Regions from separate parts of the Yersinia antarctica genome, predicted to be linked through region 1. Evidence: riboswitches for the same ligand, from Rfam matches in the RefSeq annotation. Region 1 holds a riboswitch; the other holds the start of a gene.

Region 1 (8,225 bases):
CGACGAGCAATTGCGGCACCGGAATCGACCATGCGAGTACCTTCAGGCAACACTTGCGCCAACTCTTCTACTAATAGAGGGAAATGAGTGCACCCCAATACAATGGTGTCCGGCGGCTCACGCATTGCCAACCATGGGTGGAGGATTTTCTTTAATGTTTCGATAGGTACAGCACCACCATGCAACTTGGACTCTGCCAGTTCCACCAGCTCAGATGAACCCAGCAATTCAATTTTGCAATCGGTAGCAAAGCGCTCAATCAAGTCTCGTGTATAAGAAGCATGTACCGTGCCACGGGTAGCCAATAAGCCAACAACACCATTGCGGGTTAATCGCACCGCCGGTTTGATAGCAGGAACAACCCCAACCACAGGGAATGCAAAGCGTTCACGTAAAGCAGGAAGTACTACTGTGCTGGCGGTGTTACAGGCAATGACGACGATTGCCAGCGGATGGCGCTGCTGCACCGCAGTGACAATTTCCAGAACGCGTTCAACGATAAACTCACCGGACTTCTCCCCATAAGGGAAAGCGACATTGTCGAAAGCATATATATAGTGGAGATCCGGCAACAACTGCCGAATCTCTTGATAGACAGATAGCCCGCCAACACCTGAGTCAAAAATCAGTGCTGTCGGGCGAGGGGCAGTATCAGCCTTAGAAGTTATAGCTTCCGGTGAGGTAATACTCTCGTCCAGCGGTTTTATAGCCATAAGCCGTTTCGTAATCTTTATCAAACAGGTTAGCAATTCTACCACGAACTGTAAGATGAGAAGTAACCGGATAACTCGCTGAAACATCTACCGTGCTATAACTCGGTAATTCACGTTGAGTCGAGCTATAGGCTGAGGTGCTATTGTCATAGCGTTTACCGTAGTACTGATAAGAAACGTCCATATCCAGATTGAACATTGTCCAATCTAATTGATACTTGGCTTGCTGTTTAGAACGACGGGCTAAAACTTCATTATTCTTATCATTACGCGGATCCATATATTGCAATGTGATCTGGTGATTGAAAATGCCGGTATCGACGCTACCTGTCCATTCAACCCCTTTTATCGTTGCCGAATCAACATTGTAATACTGCCCTTTGTATGTATTTGGGTCGGAGAAGTAATCGATCAGGTTTTCAATTTTGTAGCGATAAGCAGACAAACGCCAATCAAGTGGGCCAGTCAATCCTTCCAGACCTGCCTCCCATTGGCGGGACTCCTCAGGTTTCAAATCACTGTTTGATATGATATCAAAGCGCTGCGAACCATACTGCTGACCCAGTGACGGGGCCAAAAATCCTGTTCCATAGGATAATGTCGCACGATAATCGGGGATAAATTCCCAACCTGCGGCGGTTTGCCAGGTCTCATGCCAGCCAAACTGCTCATCTTTATCTTCACGGCCCGAGGCTTCCAGCGTCACACTACCTATCTTCTGCTGCCCGCTAAGATACAAACCGGTATTATCCCGCTTATATGTATCAGAGATAGTGGTACTCGATGAGGTCAAACGCTGTTGCTGCCAGTCAACGCCAGCACTCAGCGTTGCACTCTCAAAACTGTATGTATTACCCCATTGCACGTTACGCTGATCCATATCGTCCAGCGTAGTCGCCTCGCCATAACGCCCATATTGGCTGCTGTAGTTATAATCTTTGTATTTCTGATAGCTACCGATTAATTGAGAGGAGAAAGCCCCCGCAGCATAACGTAGCCCTGCGTCATAAGTATGGTTATATAATCGCTCCTCATCGCCACTGTAAGCAGGGGAAGAAATACTGCCAACATCGTAATCAGTATTGTTGGTGTAACCATAACCTCTGACGAAACCGGATATATCTTGGTTGAACTGATGCTCTAGCCCTACCCAAAAATTTTTATTACGAAAACCATCCCGATCGCTATCCACTGGATTAGGTGAGTCGGGTTTAATGTTAAAACCGTTCGTGGTTTGATAGCCGCCCGCTATCGTCGCTAAAGTATCACCAAAACGTTGGCGAACGCTGCCGTCATATTGCTGGTAACCTTTAGAACCAACCCCGGCATTAATCTGCCCACCTTCCTGGTCTGACTGTGTAATCACGTTAATTACACCACCAATCGCCCCAGAGCCATATACGGCAGAGCGAGGCCCGCGAATATATTCAACACGTTGCACCAGAGAGAGAGGTATTTGATTAAAGTCGACACTATTGATGATACCGGTTCGCGCCAGAGGAATGCCATCGATCAGCACTAATACATGGCGGGCTTCGGTACCACGGATATACATAGAAGAGCCTTGGCCTAGCCCCCCGGTTTGGGCAATATCCACGCCAGGTAGCCGGCGCATCACTTCATTGAGGCTTTTTGCCTGCCAGCGGTCGATATCATCACGCGTTACTACATCGGTGGGTGCCAATACCGTGGAAACTGGCTGTTTGAAACGGTTGGCGGTAACCACCATTTCGTCTTTATTACCTGTTGTGGTGCTGTCCTGGGCCCATCCAGAAAATGCCGTCACAGAAAGGGCTGTGATCAGCGTATATTTTTTAATTGTCATGAATACAAGCATCCAAACTCAATTGGCGGATGCCGCAGTGCCATGGCCGATAGTTCGCGACGACCACGCATATTGCGACGTAATACCGGCAGGTCTTCGGGCTTGGGATCTCTGATGTCACGTCTTCTTCATTACTTAAATGAATTAATACCGTGAAATAGAGCTGGCGATGACTTCCCGCCCTTGCGGACAGTGTCTGGTTGAAACCTATCGCCGTAACTTCCCCTTACCGCTGCGCGTCAGCTCCGGATTTACACCGGATTCCCTTTTAACTCGTAGGTGTTTAAGTAACAGCATGAGGCCGGACCGCAATGCTACGATCAAGTAAAATAGATGTCTAGACTTCCATCCTCGTTATAGGGAATAAACACAACAAAACTGGACATCACTCCCACTTTCCCTACAATCCGCAGCAATACCTCTCTTTTATAATGGCCAGACGAGAAGAAACATGACTCCCGACATCCTGCCAACAGACAGTTACGACCAACAACTGGCGGAAAAATCTGCCCGTCTTCAGACGATGATGTTGCCGTTTCAGGCACCTGCTGCGGAAATATTCCGTTCTCCGGCAGAGCATTACCGCATGAGAGCCGAGTTTCGCGTTTGGCACGATGAAGATGACTTGTACCACATCATGTTTGACCAGCAGACCAAACAGCGTATCCGTGTTGAACAGTTCCCGGTGGCAAGTTTGTTGATCAATCGTCTGATGAGTGCGCTGATGACGGCCATCAGGGCCGAACCGATTTTGCGGCGTAAACTGTTCCAGATTGATTACTTATCTACCCTAAGCGGTAAATTGATCGCCTCTTTGCTGTATCACCGTCAATTAGATGAAGAGTGGCAGCAGAAGGCGCTGGAATTGCGTGAAAAGCTACGCGAACAAGGTTTTGATCTGCAACTGATTGGCCGGGCATCGAAAACTAAAATCATGCTAGATCACGACTATATCGATGAAGTGTTACCGGTTGCTGGGCGTGAAATGATTTATCGTCAGGTGGAGAATAGTTTCACCCAACCGAATGCAGCAGTGAATATTCATATGCTGGAATGGGCGATTGATGCCACTAAAAACGCCAGCGGTGATTTATTGGAGTTGTATTGCGGTAATGGTAATTTCTCGTTGGCGCTAGCACGCAATTTTGCACGGGTGTTGGCAACAGAAATCGCTAAACCCTCAGTGGCAGCAGCACAATACAATATCGCGGCAAATAATATCGATAACGTGCAAATTATCCGCATGTCGGCTGAAGAGTTTACCCAGGCAATGCAAGGTGTACGCGAGTTTAACCGTTTGAAGGGTATTGATCTGAGCAGTTATAACTGCGAGACCATTTTTGTCGATCCCCCGCGCAGCGGGCTGGATAGCGAGACAGTCAAGCTGGTACAAGGTTATCCGCGTATCCTTTATATCTCCTGTAACCCTGAAACGCTGTGCGCCAATCTGGAACAGTTACAACAGACACATAAAATCAGCCGATTAGCACTGTTCGATCAGTTCCCCTACACCCATCATATGGAGTGTGGGGTATTGCTGGAAAAGCGCGGCTGACAGGCAATAGATAAGTAAAAGGGCAACGCGATGTTGCCCTTTTTCGTTTTAAAACATATCGCTTTCAGGTTATTGCGGCTGCTGGTTATCCGAATTATCTGGCTCAGATTCTGATTGCACCAACTTACGTGCTTTTAGCTTAAACAAGATCCAGAACACCAACACGACACAGAGAATAGAAGGAACGAAATTAGAACCAATTGCCGGATGCTCAACCCGAACAATCGCGCTATACAGCAAAATCCCGAGCAGGAAACACGCGGAGGCCAGTACTGGCAAGCCATGTGGCATGGCGAAATTGAGGTAGCGCTGATGCAAACAATATACGGCTAATATTAACGTTAGCAGCGGAAAAACTGAAAAAGGCACAAACGCGCTGAATAACGTGTTAAATGAACCATTTATTGCCAGGCCAGTAATCAACGCCAGCAGCAGGGTGCCGATTTCACGGCGAGACTGTTCCATCATTTTCCTTACCTTATTAAGTGCGAGATACGGCGAGTTTTTCCTGCTCGCGGCGATACCAATAATAAGCGCCCTTGGAGATCATCCGCAGTTGTAAGACCAAGCGTTCCTCTAACTGTCGCCGTTGTTCAATATCCACGTCCAGCACTTCTGCACCAGCACTGAAGACAATTGTGACCATGGCCTCAGCCTGAGCTTCAGTGAAGCTGCGTGGCATGTGGTTTTCCAATTCGAGGTAATCTGCCAGCTCAGCAATAAAATGCTGAATTTCACGAGCCACTGCGGCACGAAATGCGGCGGACGTGCCGGAACGCTCGCGCAGCAATAAGCGAAATGCATTCGGGTTATTACCGATAAATTCCATAAATGTAGATACGGAGGTACGGATAACACTGCCGCCCTTGGCAATCCGCTGGCGAGCCTGACGCATCAGTTGGCGCAACATCAGGCCGCTTTCATCGACCATTGTCAGGCCAAGTTCGTCGACATCGCGAAAATGCCGGTAGAAAGAAGTCGGTGCGATACCAGCTTCGCGAGAGACTTCCCGCAAGCTAAGGCTGGCGAAACTCCGCTCAGCGCTCAGTTGGCTGAACGCCGCTTCGATAAGGGAACGACGAGTCCGCTCTTTTTGTTGTGCTCTGACGCCCATAATCGTGCCCAAGGGATATCCAAATTCTCAATCTAAGATATATAGTCAGCAATATACCAAACTTTATAGTAACAACCGTTATACAAACGTATCATCCCAATACTGAATTGCCGCTTTACAACACACATCACGGTGATTTACCCATGGTTGATTGATTTATACCTGTCATCTTTCAATTTACAGATGTGTTGGCTGCATCTTGAAATCTATTGGGTATCTGGTTGGGATGATGTTAATGTATCGTTGTAATTTTGTATAAGAATAGGTCTCTCCTACATGCAACAGCACTTCCATTTTGATGCCATTGTTATTGGCTCGGGTCCTGGCGGTGAAGGTGCCGCTATGGGGTTGGTCAAGCAAGGTGCCCGTGTTGCCGTAATTGAACGGTATAATAATGTGGGCGGTGGATGTACCCATTGGGGCACTATCCCTTCCAAAGCTTTGCGCCACGCCGTTAGCCGTATTATCGAATTCAACCAAAATCCACTCTACAGCGACAATGCCCGAACCATCAGTTCTTCTTTCGCTGATATTTTAAACCATGCTGATCGTGTTATTAATCAACAGACACGTATGCGTCAGGGTTTTTACGATCGCAATCACTGCCATATGTTTTCAGGCGATGCCAGCTTTATTGATGCCAATACTATCAATGTGCGTTATGCCGATGGCACCAACGATACACTACGCGCTGATAACATTGTGATTGCTACAGGTTCACGCCCCTATCGCCCGGCGAATGTTGATTTTAGCCATGAACGGATTTACGACAGCGATACCATTTTACAGCTCAGCCATGAACCTCAGCACGTCATTATCTATGGCGCAGGGGTTATTGGTTGTGAATATGCTTCAATCTTCCGTGGTTTGAGCGTCAAAGTTGATTTAATCAATACCCGCGACCGCCTACTGGCCTTCCTTGATCAGGAAATGTCAGATGCCCTCTCTTACCACTTCTGGAATAACGGTGTCGTTATCCGTCACAACGAAGAGTTTGAGCAAATTGAGGGAACCCTTGATGGGGTTATTGTCCATCTGAAATCAGGTAAAAAGGTCAAAGCAGACTGCTTGTTGTATGCCAATGGTCGTACCGGTAATACCGGCGGTTTAGGGTTGGAAAACATCGGCCTGGAAGCTGATAGCCGTGGTCTGCTGAAGGTCAATAGCATGTACCAGACAGCGCTGCCCCATGTGTATGCGGTGGGTGATGTGATTGGTTACCCGAGTCTGGCCTCTGCGGCCTATGATCAGGGGCGTATCGCGGCACAAGCAATGATCAAAGGCGAAGCCAACGTTCATTTGATCGAGGATATTCCGACGGGTATTTACACCATCCCGGAAATCAGTTCGGTTGGGAAAACCGAGCAAGATTTGACCGCGATGAAAGTGCCCTACGAGGTCGGCCGGGCGCAATTTAAACATCTGGCGCGCGCGCAAATCGTCGGGATGGATACCGGTAGCTTAAAAATCCTGTTCCATCGAGAAACCAAGCAGATCTTGGGTATTCATTGCTTTGGCGAACGTGCAGCGGAAATTATCCACATCGGACAGGCGATTATGGAACAGAAAGGAGAAGGTAATACTATCGAATATTTCGTTAATACAACCTTCAACTATCCGACGATGGCTGAAGCCTATCGTGTGGCAGCACTGAACGGTTTAAACCGCCTGTTCTAGCTTTTCCTTTATAACATCTGGATTCATACGCGGTTGCATGTGTTCACGTATCGCCTCGGCCAGTTGCTCATAGCGGCCACGCAGTGGGGAACCGGGGCGGTACACCAACGCGATAGTGCGTTTAGGCACAGGCTTGTAGCACTCCAGATAGCATACGCCATCACGCTTGCGCTCATTCGGTACCGCCAACGACGGCAGCAAAGTAATGCCGCTCCCCGCAGCCACCATATTACGCAGAGTTTCCAAACTGGTGGCGCGGAAATGGGTGTCTTCCTCTGCACCGGCCTGGAAACAGAAGCCCATCGCCTGATCGCGCAGGCAGTGGCCATCTTCCAACATCAATAATTTCTCACCCGCCAGCTCATGCATTTGCACTCTGTCACGATCGGCCCATGGATGATCGGCATAAATAGCCAGGCTCATCGGCTCATCAAATAGCGGAACTTCGATAAAAGCTTCGGTCTCTTTGACCAGTGCCAGAATGGCACAGTCCAGCTTGCCACTGTCCAACTGAGCCAGAAGATTCTGGGTTTGTGCTTCATGCAGATACATTTCCAATTTCGGGAATGCCTTATGCAACATGGGAATGATTTGCGGCAACAAATAAGGCCCGACAGTAGGTATCAGGCCGATATGCAGTGGACCGGACATGCTTTCGCCCTGCAAGCTGGCCATCTCTTTCAGTACCTTTACTTCTCGCAATATAGTTCTGGCTTGTTCCACTAGCAACAGCCCAGCCTGCGTAAACAAGACCTTACGGCTAGTGCGCTCCAGCAACATCACGCCCAACTCATCTTCCAGCTTACGAATCTGACCACTTAATGTGGGTTGGCTGACATGGCAAGAGTCGGCAGCACGCCGGAAATGCCTGAATTCAGCCAGCGCCACCAAGTATTCTAAATCACGAATATTCATCTGTGCTCCGCTTTATGATAGCCATTGACGATAGATAAGATAGCAATCAGTGATTAGATCTATCAAGTGATAAAATGAATAATGTGCCCCAACGAAAAGATATTCATAAAAATTTAAATATTTTATTTTTTAATTAAGGAGTTACAGATGTTTACTAGCCAAGAAGGTAAAAAAATCCCACAAGTAACTTTCCATACCCGTCAGGGGGACCAGTGGGTTGATGTAACCACTGACGATTTGTTCAGCAATAAAACAGTGATTGTATTTTCACTACCGGGTGCATTTACCCCGACTTGTTCTTCCAGCCATCTGCCACGCTATAACGAACTGGCCGCTGTGTTTAAACAGCACGGTGTTGATAGCATTCTGTGCGTATCAGTCAACGATACCTTCGTGATGAATGCCTGGAAAGCTGATCAGCATGCT
Region 2 (8,225 bases), 2.9 Mb from region 1:
ACTGGTTTTGCCATGAATCCAGCACGTGATTTTGGTCCTAAATTATTTACCTTCTTTGCTGGTTGGGGAAAAATCTCAATGACCGGCGGCCGTGATATCCCTTATTTCATTATTCCGATTGTGGCGCCGATTATTGGTGCTTGCCTCGGGGCCGCAGTTTATCGCTTCCTCATTGGCAAAAATCTACCTTGTAATACCTGTAAGTTAGAGGATGAGAAAGTTAATTTATAAAGCAACGTGGATTTCCTCATCTGACACTGGGTGAGGAAATTTCGTGATCCATTCTGGTTAATGGCTCATTAATGGTCCCCTGACGTTTATGACTCTGGTAGAGTAAATTGTTACTTTACCTTTTCAGGGAAATAGATTTTAACCTGGTGAATAGGAATGACTAAATAACAATGTTCTAACATATTACTTATTACAGGGATGCTTTATAACAATAAAATAAAATTTAATAACAATAAATTAACTGAGAGGTTTTATCATGATTTCTGCCAGTTCTCTTAACTCAGAGCTCATAAATAAAATCGCCCAGGATTTTGCCCAAGCCACCGGATTGGCGGTGGTGGTGGTGAATATTCACGGTGAGGAAATCTCTGACCTGTTTAATTTCACCCCATTTTGTCAATTAATGCGTCAAGATCCGGTTAACCATCTGCGCTGTCGGATGAGTGATCGTTGTGGTGGCCTTGAAGCGTCCAAATCCAATGAGCCCTGCATCTACCGCTGCCATGCCGGATTAACTGATTTTTCTATTCCTTTGGTGATTGCCGGCCATCTGGTGGGCTTTGTGTTATGTGGTCAGGTCCGGCTGCATGCAGATGTTTACCTTATTGATATTCTGAATGTCGATAATAACTGGCAGCAGAATCCGGCGCTAATGGATGAGTTCCATAATGTACCGATAATGGATTTTTCTCGAGTAATAGCCTCGGCTGATTTGCTGAAGCTGATTGTTGAGAACTGCCTGAAAAAACACCTCAATTTTGTTGTAATCAATGACAATATGGGGAGTAAAGAGCCGGGCAGAATACGGCCGGTCCACCCGCATGACAGCAAAATGAAGAAAGCACTACGCTATATAGACACGCATTTGTCAGAAGAGCTCCGGTTGGAAGAAGTGGCTGGCAAGGTGTATCTCAGTCCTTACTATTTCAGTAAATTATTTAAAAAATATCAGGGGATCGGCTTCAATGCCTGGGTCAACCAACAACGCATGGCCAATGCCAGAGAGATGTTGCAGCACAGTGATTGGAGCATTGCCAGTATTGCCAAAAATCTTGGATTTTCCCAAACCAACTATTTTTGCAAGGTGTTCCGCCAGACCTATAATGTGACACCGCAGGTATTTCGTTCACTTTCTTCTGAACGCAGTGAAATGGAATGACAGTTATTGATCTAATAACAATTAGTCATGCTCTATGCTCACGTTTATATATTTAAGAACGGTGATGGGTATTAATATATTAAATAAATAATGACAATTTTTTGTTATGCTCTTAAATGCCATTGTCTTTCTAACTGATTGTTTTTAAATTATTTTTAATGATTTGGTGGCAATTATTTGCTGTGTTGACACCAAAAAATAATCCCCAAAAAATGAAATTAACCATTTTTTATTTGTGGAAAAGAGTATATTAACGTCAACCGGATTTAATAAATCAGTTGACGTTACAACTGTGTAAATAAAGAGATAAATTCTATAACGAAATAGAAATAAAATAATCTACTGTATTAGATAAATACATACCCCAACGTAGTTGGCGTTGCAGCAAGGTAGCAAACGAACAAACCCGTGGAGCTGACTAAGGTCAGTGATGCAGGTGCGTGAGAGTTGCTAACAACACTGTAGCTATCAATACGAGGGGAAGTTACTGAAATGGTTATGTCGTGTACGCATTGGCACTTAATACACGACAGGGAAGGGGGTGACAATCCCCCGCAGCCCCCGCTGCTGTGATGCCGACGAACCCGCTGAAACCACTGATCCACCGGATTGGGAAGGTGCGGGAGAGGATGACGCTAAGCCAGAAGACCAGCCAAATCGGTAAAATATATTCAACTCCTTCGGTGGGAAGTGGGTTGTCATTAGATGCGCGCTGCGGTGACGTTGCGCAGACGCACCTTTTTGACACTGCATATCCCGCTCGAAATGGCGGGATTTTTTATGCAACGGTCTGGCAAACAAGCATTTATTATCGCAGGTACCGGCAGTGGATGCGGTAAAACAACCGTGACGTTGGGTATTCTGCGGGCGCTGATGGCACGCGGATTATCTGTGCAGCCGTTTAAGGTCGGGCCAGATTACCTGGATACCGGCTGGCATAGCGCCGTCAGTGGTGTTACCTCGCGTAACCTCGATGCTTTTATGCTACCGGCTGCGACCTTGAATGGGTTATATAACCAGCACATGCGCCATGCTGATGTGGCGGTGATCGAAGGTGTGATGGGCTTGTATGACGGCTACGGCACTGATCCCGATTATTGCAGTAGTGCGGCGATGGCCAAACAACTGGGCTGCCCGGTTATCTTACTGGTGGATGGCAAGGCGGTATCCACCTCGGTTGCGGCTACCGTGCTGGGGTTCTGCCAGTTTGACCCAAATCTCACCATCGCAGGCGTGATTGTTAACCGTGTTAATTCAGAAAACCATTATCAGCTAATCCGCCACGCCATCGAGCATTACTGCGGTATTCCCGTGCTGGGGCGCTTGCCGGTGATGGATGATATCGCGCTGCCATCACGCCATTTAGGGTTGATACCGGTGCAAGAGCAGCGTGAGGGCGTGGCGGGTAGAACCCATCAGCCCGACAGCTCGCCCCGCTGGCAACGGCTGGCACAGCAGGTTGAAGCCTTTATCGATCTCGACCGATTACTGGCACTGACGCATTGTGCGGCACAGCCTGCCGGCACCCCGCCTTCCTTACCTCTGTCTACACTGGCTAACGGCCTGACACTGGCCTTGGCCGAAGATGAAGCATTCAATTTCTATTACCCCGATAACCTTGACCTGCTAGAGCAGGCAGGCGTGCGCATCCAACGTTTCAGCCCACTTCATGACCGCCGGTTACCCGATTGCCAGATGATTTATCTCGGGGGAGGTTATCCCGAAATTCACGTTGCCCGCTTAGCCGCAAATACAGCGATGCATGCAGCGTTACAGCAAGCGCATCGCCAACAGATCCCGCTGTATGCCGAATGCGGTGGCCTGATGTATCTCGGTGATGGCTTAACGGATGAGAGTGGTCAGCGCCACCCGATGGTTGGCATTTTGGCCGGTGAGAGCCGGATGGGGAAACGGCTGACTCGCTTTGGTTACTGTCAGGCACAGGCCCGCAGTGACACCTTATTGGCTGCACAAGGTGAAATTCTGCGTGGTCATGAATTCCATTATTCCGATTTTACTAGCCCATTGACGCCGGTATTTGATAGCAGCAAATGGCGTGATGGTGTCGCTATTCAGCGCTGGCACAGTGGCTATCAACTTCAGCGCACTCAGGCCAGCTATCTGCATATCCATTTTGCCCAGCGCCCCGGTTTGCTTGATGGCTGGCTGACCGCTGCCCGGAGCGTGCTATGACCCTGAGCGCATGGTTTGTTGCTTTCTTGCTTGATAGCTGGCTCGGCGACCCGCCGCACTGGCCGCACCCGGTGCGCTGGATAGGCAACCTGATCTCTGTCATGCAACGTGCTATCCGTGCGGTTTGTCACAGCGAACGGGCACTGAAGTGGGGGGGAGCAGCGCTGTGGTTGGTGGTGGTCGGCGTGACATGGCTGCTGAGTTGGGGGTTCTTATCACTGATGACACACATCAATCCGTGGCTCGGCTGGTTGGCGCAAGTGTGGATGATTTACACCCTCTTAGCCGGACGTTGCCTGAGTGATGCGGCGCTACTGGTATTTGATGCCCTGAAGCACGGTTCGCTGGCACAAAGCCGCGAGAAGCTGTCATGGATTGTCGGGCGTGACACCTCACAACTAGAGAAGCCACAAATCACCCGTGCGGTGGTAGAGACAGTGGCCGAAAACAGCGTTGATGGCGTGATTGCACCGCTGTTCTTTTTGATGTTAGGCGGCGCCCCGCTGGCAATGGCTTACAAAGCAGTCAATACCCTTGATTCGATGGTGGGCTACAAAACGCCAAAATACCGTGCGATTGGTTATGTGTCGGCACGGATGGATGATGTGGCGAATTGGCTCCCAGCCCGCCTGAGCTGGCTATTACTGAGCGCAGCCGCGTGGTTACTACGAGCCGATTACCGTCAGGCATTGCGCATCGGCTGGCGTGATCGTTATCAGCACGCCAGTCCTAACTGTGCCTGGTCTGAAGCCACGGTTGCCGGTGCGCTGGGCGTGCGGCTGGGGGGGCCGAATGATTACTTTGGCGTGCGGGTTGAAAAACCCTGGATCGGTGATGAACGGCGCGAGGTGGCGCTGGATGATATCCCGCGCACTATCCATTTGATGCTGATGGCGTCGTTATTAGCACTATTACTGTTTGCCCTGATTCGTCTGCTGCTGGTCGGCATTTAACAAGGATAACCTGATGAACTATATAAAGAACCCGCAGGAAATAGAGCAAAACAGTTTTGCCATCATCGGTGACATTATTGCCGATGAGCACCCGGACTTTCGCTTTGTCAGTGAGATGCAAGAAGCGGTGATCAAGCGGGTTATCCATACCACGGCGGATTTTGATTGGCTGGATATTCTGCATTTCTCACCGCAGGTACTAACCCATATTGCCGAGGGTATCCGCCGGGGTTGCACCCTTTATACCGATACTACGATGGCGATGTCCGGTATCAACAAAGTGCTGTTAAAGCAGATGGGATGCGAATGCCGTTGCTACATCAGTGACCCACGGGTGGTGGAGAGTGCGCCGCTACAGGGTATTACTCGCTCGATGGCCGCAGTGGATGTTGCTCTGGCAGAGTCAGGAGAAAAGCTGTTTGTCTTTGGTAATGCCCCGACTGCGTTATTCCGCTTGTTGGAACGCCACGCCACACCGATCGCGGTCATTGGTGTACCGGTGGGGTTTGTCGGGGCGGCTGAATCCAAAGATGCCTTGGTTGCCAGTGACCTGCCATGCATTGCAGCACTTGGGCGCAAAGGGGGCAGCAATGTGGCAGCAGCCATCATCAATGCCATCCTCTATCAGTTGCGGGGGGCGCTATGAGTGAGGCTACTGTCAATGACAGTCAGATGCTGCAAAACCAGCAATTAGACAGCATTTGGCATAACGGCAAACAATATCGCAAAGGTTACACCACCGGTTCTTGTGCGACGGCGGCGGCTAAAGTGGCGGCGCTAATGGTGTTGCGCCAGCAAGTGATTGACCAGATTTCAATTGTGACGCCTTCCGGTGTCACGTTATGCCTGAATGTAGAACAACCCCTCATTGAGGGCCAGCAAGCTACGGCGGCCATCCGCAAAGATGGTGGTGATGATGTTGATGCTACCCACGGCATGCTGATTTTTGCTCGCGTCACGCTGCGTGAACAGACGGAAATTACTCTGCGTGGTGGCGAAGGGGTCGGGACAGTGAGCCGTAAAGGTATTGGCCTCCCCGTCGGCAGCTCAGCCATTAATCGTACGCCACGCCAGACCATCGAGGCAGCAGTGCGCGAGGTCATCGGCCCGTTACGCGGTGCTGAAATAGAGATCTTTGCTCCCGAAGGGCAAGAGCGGGCGAAAAAAACCTACAACGGGCGGTTGGGGATCCTCGGTGGCATTTCCATCATCGGCACTACCGGCATTGTGACACCGATGTCGGAAGAGAGCTGGAAACGCTCGCTGGCATTGGAATTGGAGATGAAGCGCGCGGCGGGTGAAGATCGCGTCATTCTGGTACCGGGCAATCATGGCGAGCGCTTTGTTCGCGACCATCTGGGCCTCGACAGCCAGCGGGTGGTGACCATGAGTAATTTCGTCGGTTATATGTTGCAGGAAACCGTGCGACTGGGCTTTCGTCAGGTGCTGCTGGTAGGGCATCCCGGCAAATTAGTGAAAGTGGCCGCCGGTATCTTCCATACCCACAGCCATATCGCGGATGGGCGTATGGAAACATTGGTTGCCCATCTGGCGCTGATGGGGGCGCCGCATGCGCTACTGCTTGAAGTGAACCAGTGCAATACCACTGAAGCGGCGATGGAATTGATTGCTGAGCAGGGGTGGCAGGCGGTCTACAGCCGTATTGCCGAACGTATCTGTGAGCGAATTGCTGAAATGATGCGTTTCTCCGTTAATCCGCCGCAGTGCGATGCGATTTTATTCTCTTTCGATAATCAGGTGTTAGGCAGCAGTCGGCCTCTGGATGAAATTGTGGAGGCATTGCGATGATTACGGTTGTTGGCATCGGCCCAGGTGATATCGACTATCTGACCCCTGAAGCCCAGTGGGCTATCAGCCAGGCTGAGGTATTGGTGGGCGGGAAGCGCCATCTGGCAACATTTAGCAGCAATGTTCGTGAGTCCCGCTTGTTAGATGCGGATCTGCTGGGGTTACTGGAGTGGCTGGATAGCAACAAAACTCGCGCCATTGTGGTACTGGCTTCCGGTGATCCTCTGCTGTATGGCATTGGCAAACTGCTGGCGGCGAACTTCGGCACTGACGAGCTACATATCGTGCCCGGCATCAGCGCTATTCAATATCTGTGTGCCAAAGTGGCGCTGGATATGAATGACCTTTTTCTTACCAGCAGCCACGGGCGGGTACCCGATTTTGACTGGATTTTCCAGCATGACAAGGTGGCGATGGTGACTGACAGTATTATCGGCCCGCGTGCCATCGCCGATGCATTACATCAGCGTGGTCTGTCCCGCACCTTGATTATCGGTGAAAACCTGTCACAACCCAATGAACGTATTCACCGTCTGTCGCAACAACAGGTAGCGGCGCGTTATGACATGAATGTGGTGGTGATCCTCAATGAGAGATGATCTGTTCTTACGTGGGCAAAAAGTCCCGATGACCAAAGAAGCGGTGCGCGCATTGGCACTGGAACGGCTGGAGTTGCCTTGTTATGGCCACCTGATTGATGTGGGCGCCGGGACGGGCAGTGTGGCGTTGGAGGCGGCACTGCGCTTCCCCGATTTGCAGGTCACCGCGATTGAGCGCAACCCAGCGGCACTGGAACTGATTAGCGAAAACCGCCAGCGGCTGGGTTGCCACAACGTGGCGATCATCGCAGGCGTTGCCCCCTTGCCTAATACGGCCGCAGCCGATGCCATTTTTATTGGTGGCAGCGGCGGCCATTTAACCGATCTGATTGATTGGGCGCTGATGACACTTAAGCCCGATGGCCGTTTGGTACTGACCTTTATTTTGCTCAATAACCTTAATGACGCGTTGGCTCACTTACAGCACTGCGCTGTCAGTCAGTTAGATTGCGTGCAATTGCAACTCTCCACCCTGACCCCTTTGGGCAGCGGGCACTATTTTAAACCTAATAATCCTACTTATCTTATTTCCTGCCACAAGGAGGCGCGCAATGTCTGAGCATCCTGATGCTGCATCAACAGCGGTACTACAACCCTGGGATACACAAAAAATCTGGTTTGTCGGTGCAGGGCCGGGCGACAAAGAGTTGATCACCCTGAAAGGCTACCGGTTGTTACAGCAAGCAGAGGTGGTTATCTACGCCGGCTCGCTGATCAATACCGAACTGCTGGAATATTGCTCGCCAGAGGCGCAATGCCACGATAGCGCGGGTTTGAATTTGGAACAGATCATCACACTGATGGTTGATGGTGTGCGGGCTGGCAAGTTGGTGGTGCGATTACAAACCGGTGACCTCTCTTTATATGGTTCGATCCGTGAGCAGGGGGAGGTGTTGAGTGAGCACGGTATTGGTTTTGTGTCGGTACCGGGTGTCAGTGCTTTTCTTGGCGCAGCAGCGCAACTGGGGGTGGAATACACCGTACCGGAAGTGGCGCAGAGCTTGATTATTACCCGAATCGAAGGGCGAACCCCGATGCCGCCGCTGGAGCAACTGGAGGCGTTTGCCGCGCACCAAACGTCGATGGCGATTTTCTTGTCAGTGCAAGAGATGGACCGCGTAGCTGAACGTTTGATTGCTGGCGGATACCCAGCGACGACTCCTGTTGCGGTGGTGTACAAAGCGACATGGGCTGAAAGCCGCACTGTGCGCGGTACGCTGGCTGATATCGCCGAATTGGTTCGCGCCGCTGCTATTCATAAAACTGCACTGATTTTGGTGG

The links. Region 1 has a riboswitch for cobalamin ahead of btuB (TonB-dependent vitamin B12 receptor BtuB). Riboswitches for the same ligand answer to the same signal wherever they lie in the genome.
Positions count from the first base shown of each region.
Region 2: another riboswitch for cobalamin. It lies ahead of ACWJJO_RS08360 (cobyrinic acid a,c-diamide synthase CobB); the one in region 1 lies ahead of btuB (TonB-dependent vitamin B12 receptor BtuB).

Region 1 is NZ_JBSJQF010000001.1:4,742,276-4,750,500, forward strand. Features, by position in the region: gene murI (glutamate racemase) at 1-713, opposite strand, end outside; gene btuB (TonB-dependent vitamin B12 receptor BtuB) at 658-2,538, opposite strand; cobalamin riboswitch at 2,609-2,859, opposite strand; gene trmA (tRNA (uridine(54)-C5)-methyltransferase TrmA) at 2,990-4,093, shown strand; gene ACWJJO_RS21885 (YijD family membrane protein) at 4,163-4,561, opposite strand; gene fabR (HTH-type transcriptional repressor FabR) at 4,575-5,207, opposite strand; gene sthA (Si-specific NAD(P)(+) transhydrogenase) at 5,484-6,884, shown strand; gene oxyR (DNA-binding transcriptional regulator OxyR) at 6,867-7,799, opposite strand; gene ACWJJO_RS21905 (glutathione peroxidase) at 7,947-8,225, shown strand, end outside.
Region 2 is NZ_JBSJQF010000001.1:1,803,057-1,811,281, forward strand. Features, by position in the region: gene pduF (propanediol diffusion facilitator PduF) at 1-231, shown strand, start outside; gene pocR (transcriptional regulator PocR) at 488-1,390, shown strand; cobalamin riboswitch at 1,867-2,061, shown strand; gene ACWJJO_RS08360 (cobyrinic acid a,c-diamide synthase CobB) at 2,171-3,583, shown strand; gene cbiB (adenosylcobinamide-phosphate synthase CbiB) at 3,580-4,536, shown strand; gene ACWJJO_RS08370 (cobalt-precorrin-8 methylmutase) at 4,550-5,182, shown strand; gene cbiD (cobalt-precorrin-5B (C(1))-methyltransferase CbiD) at 5,179-6,345, shown strand; gene ACWJJO_RS08380 (cobalt-precorrin-7 (C(5))-methyltransferase) at 6,342-6,944, shown strand; gene ACWJJO_RS08385 (decarboxylating cobalt-precorrin-6B (C(15))-methyltransferase) at 6,934-7,503, shown strand; gene ACWJJO_RS08390 (cobalt-precorrin-4 methyltransferase) at 7,496-8,225, shown strand, end outside.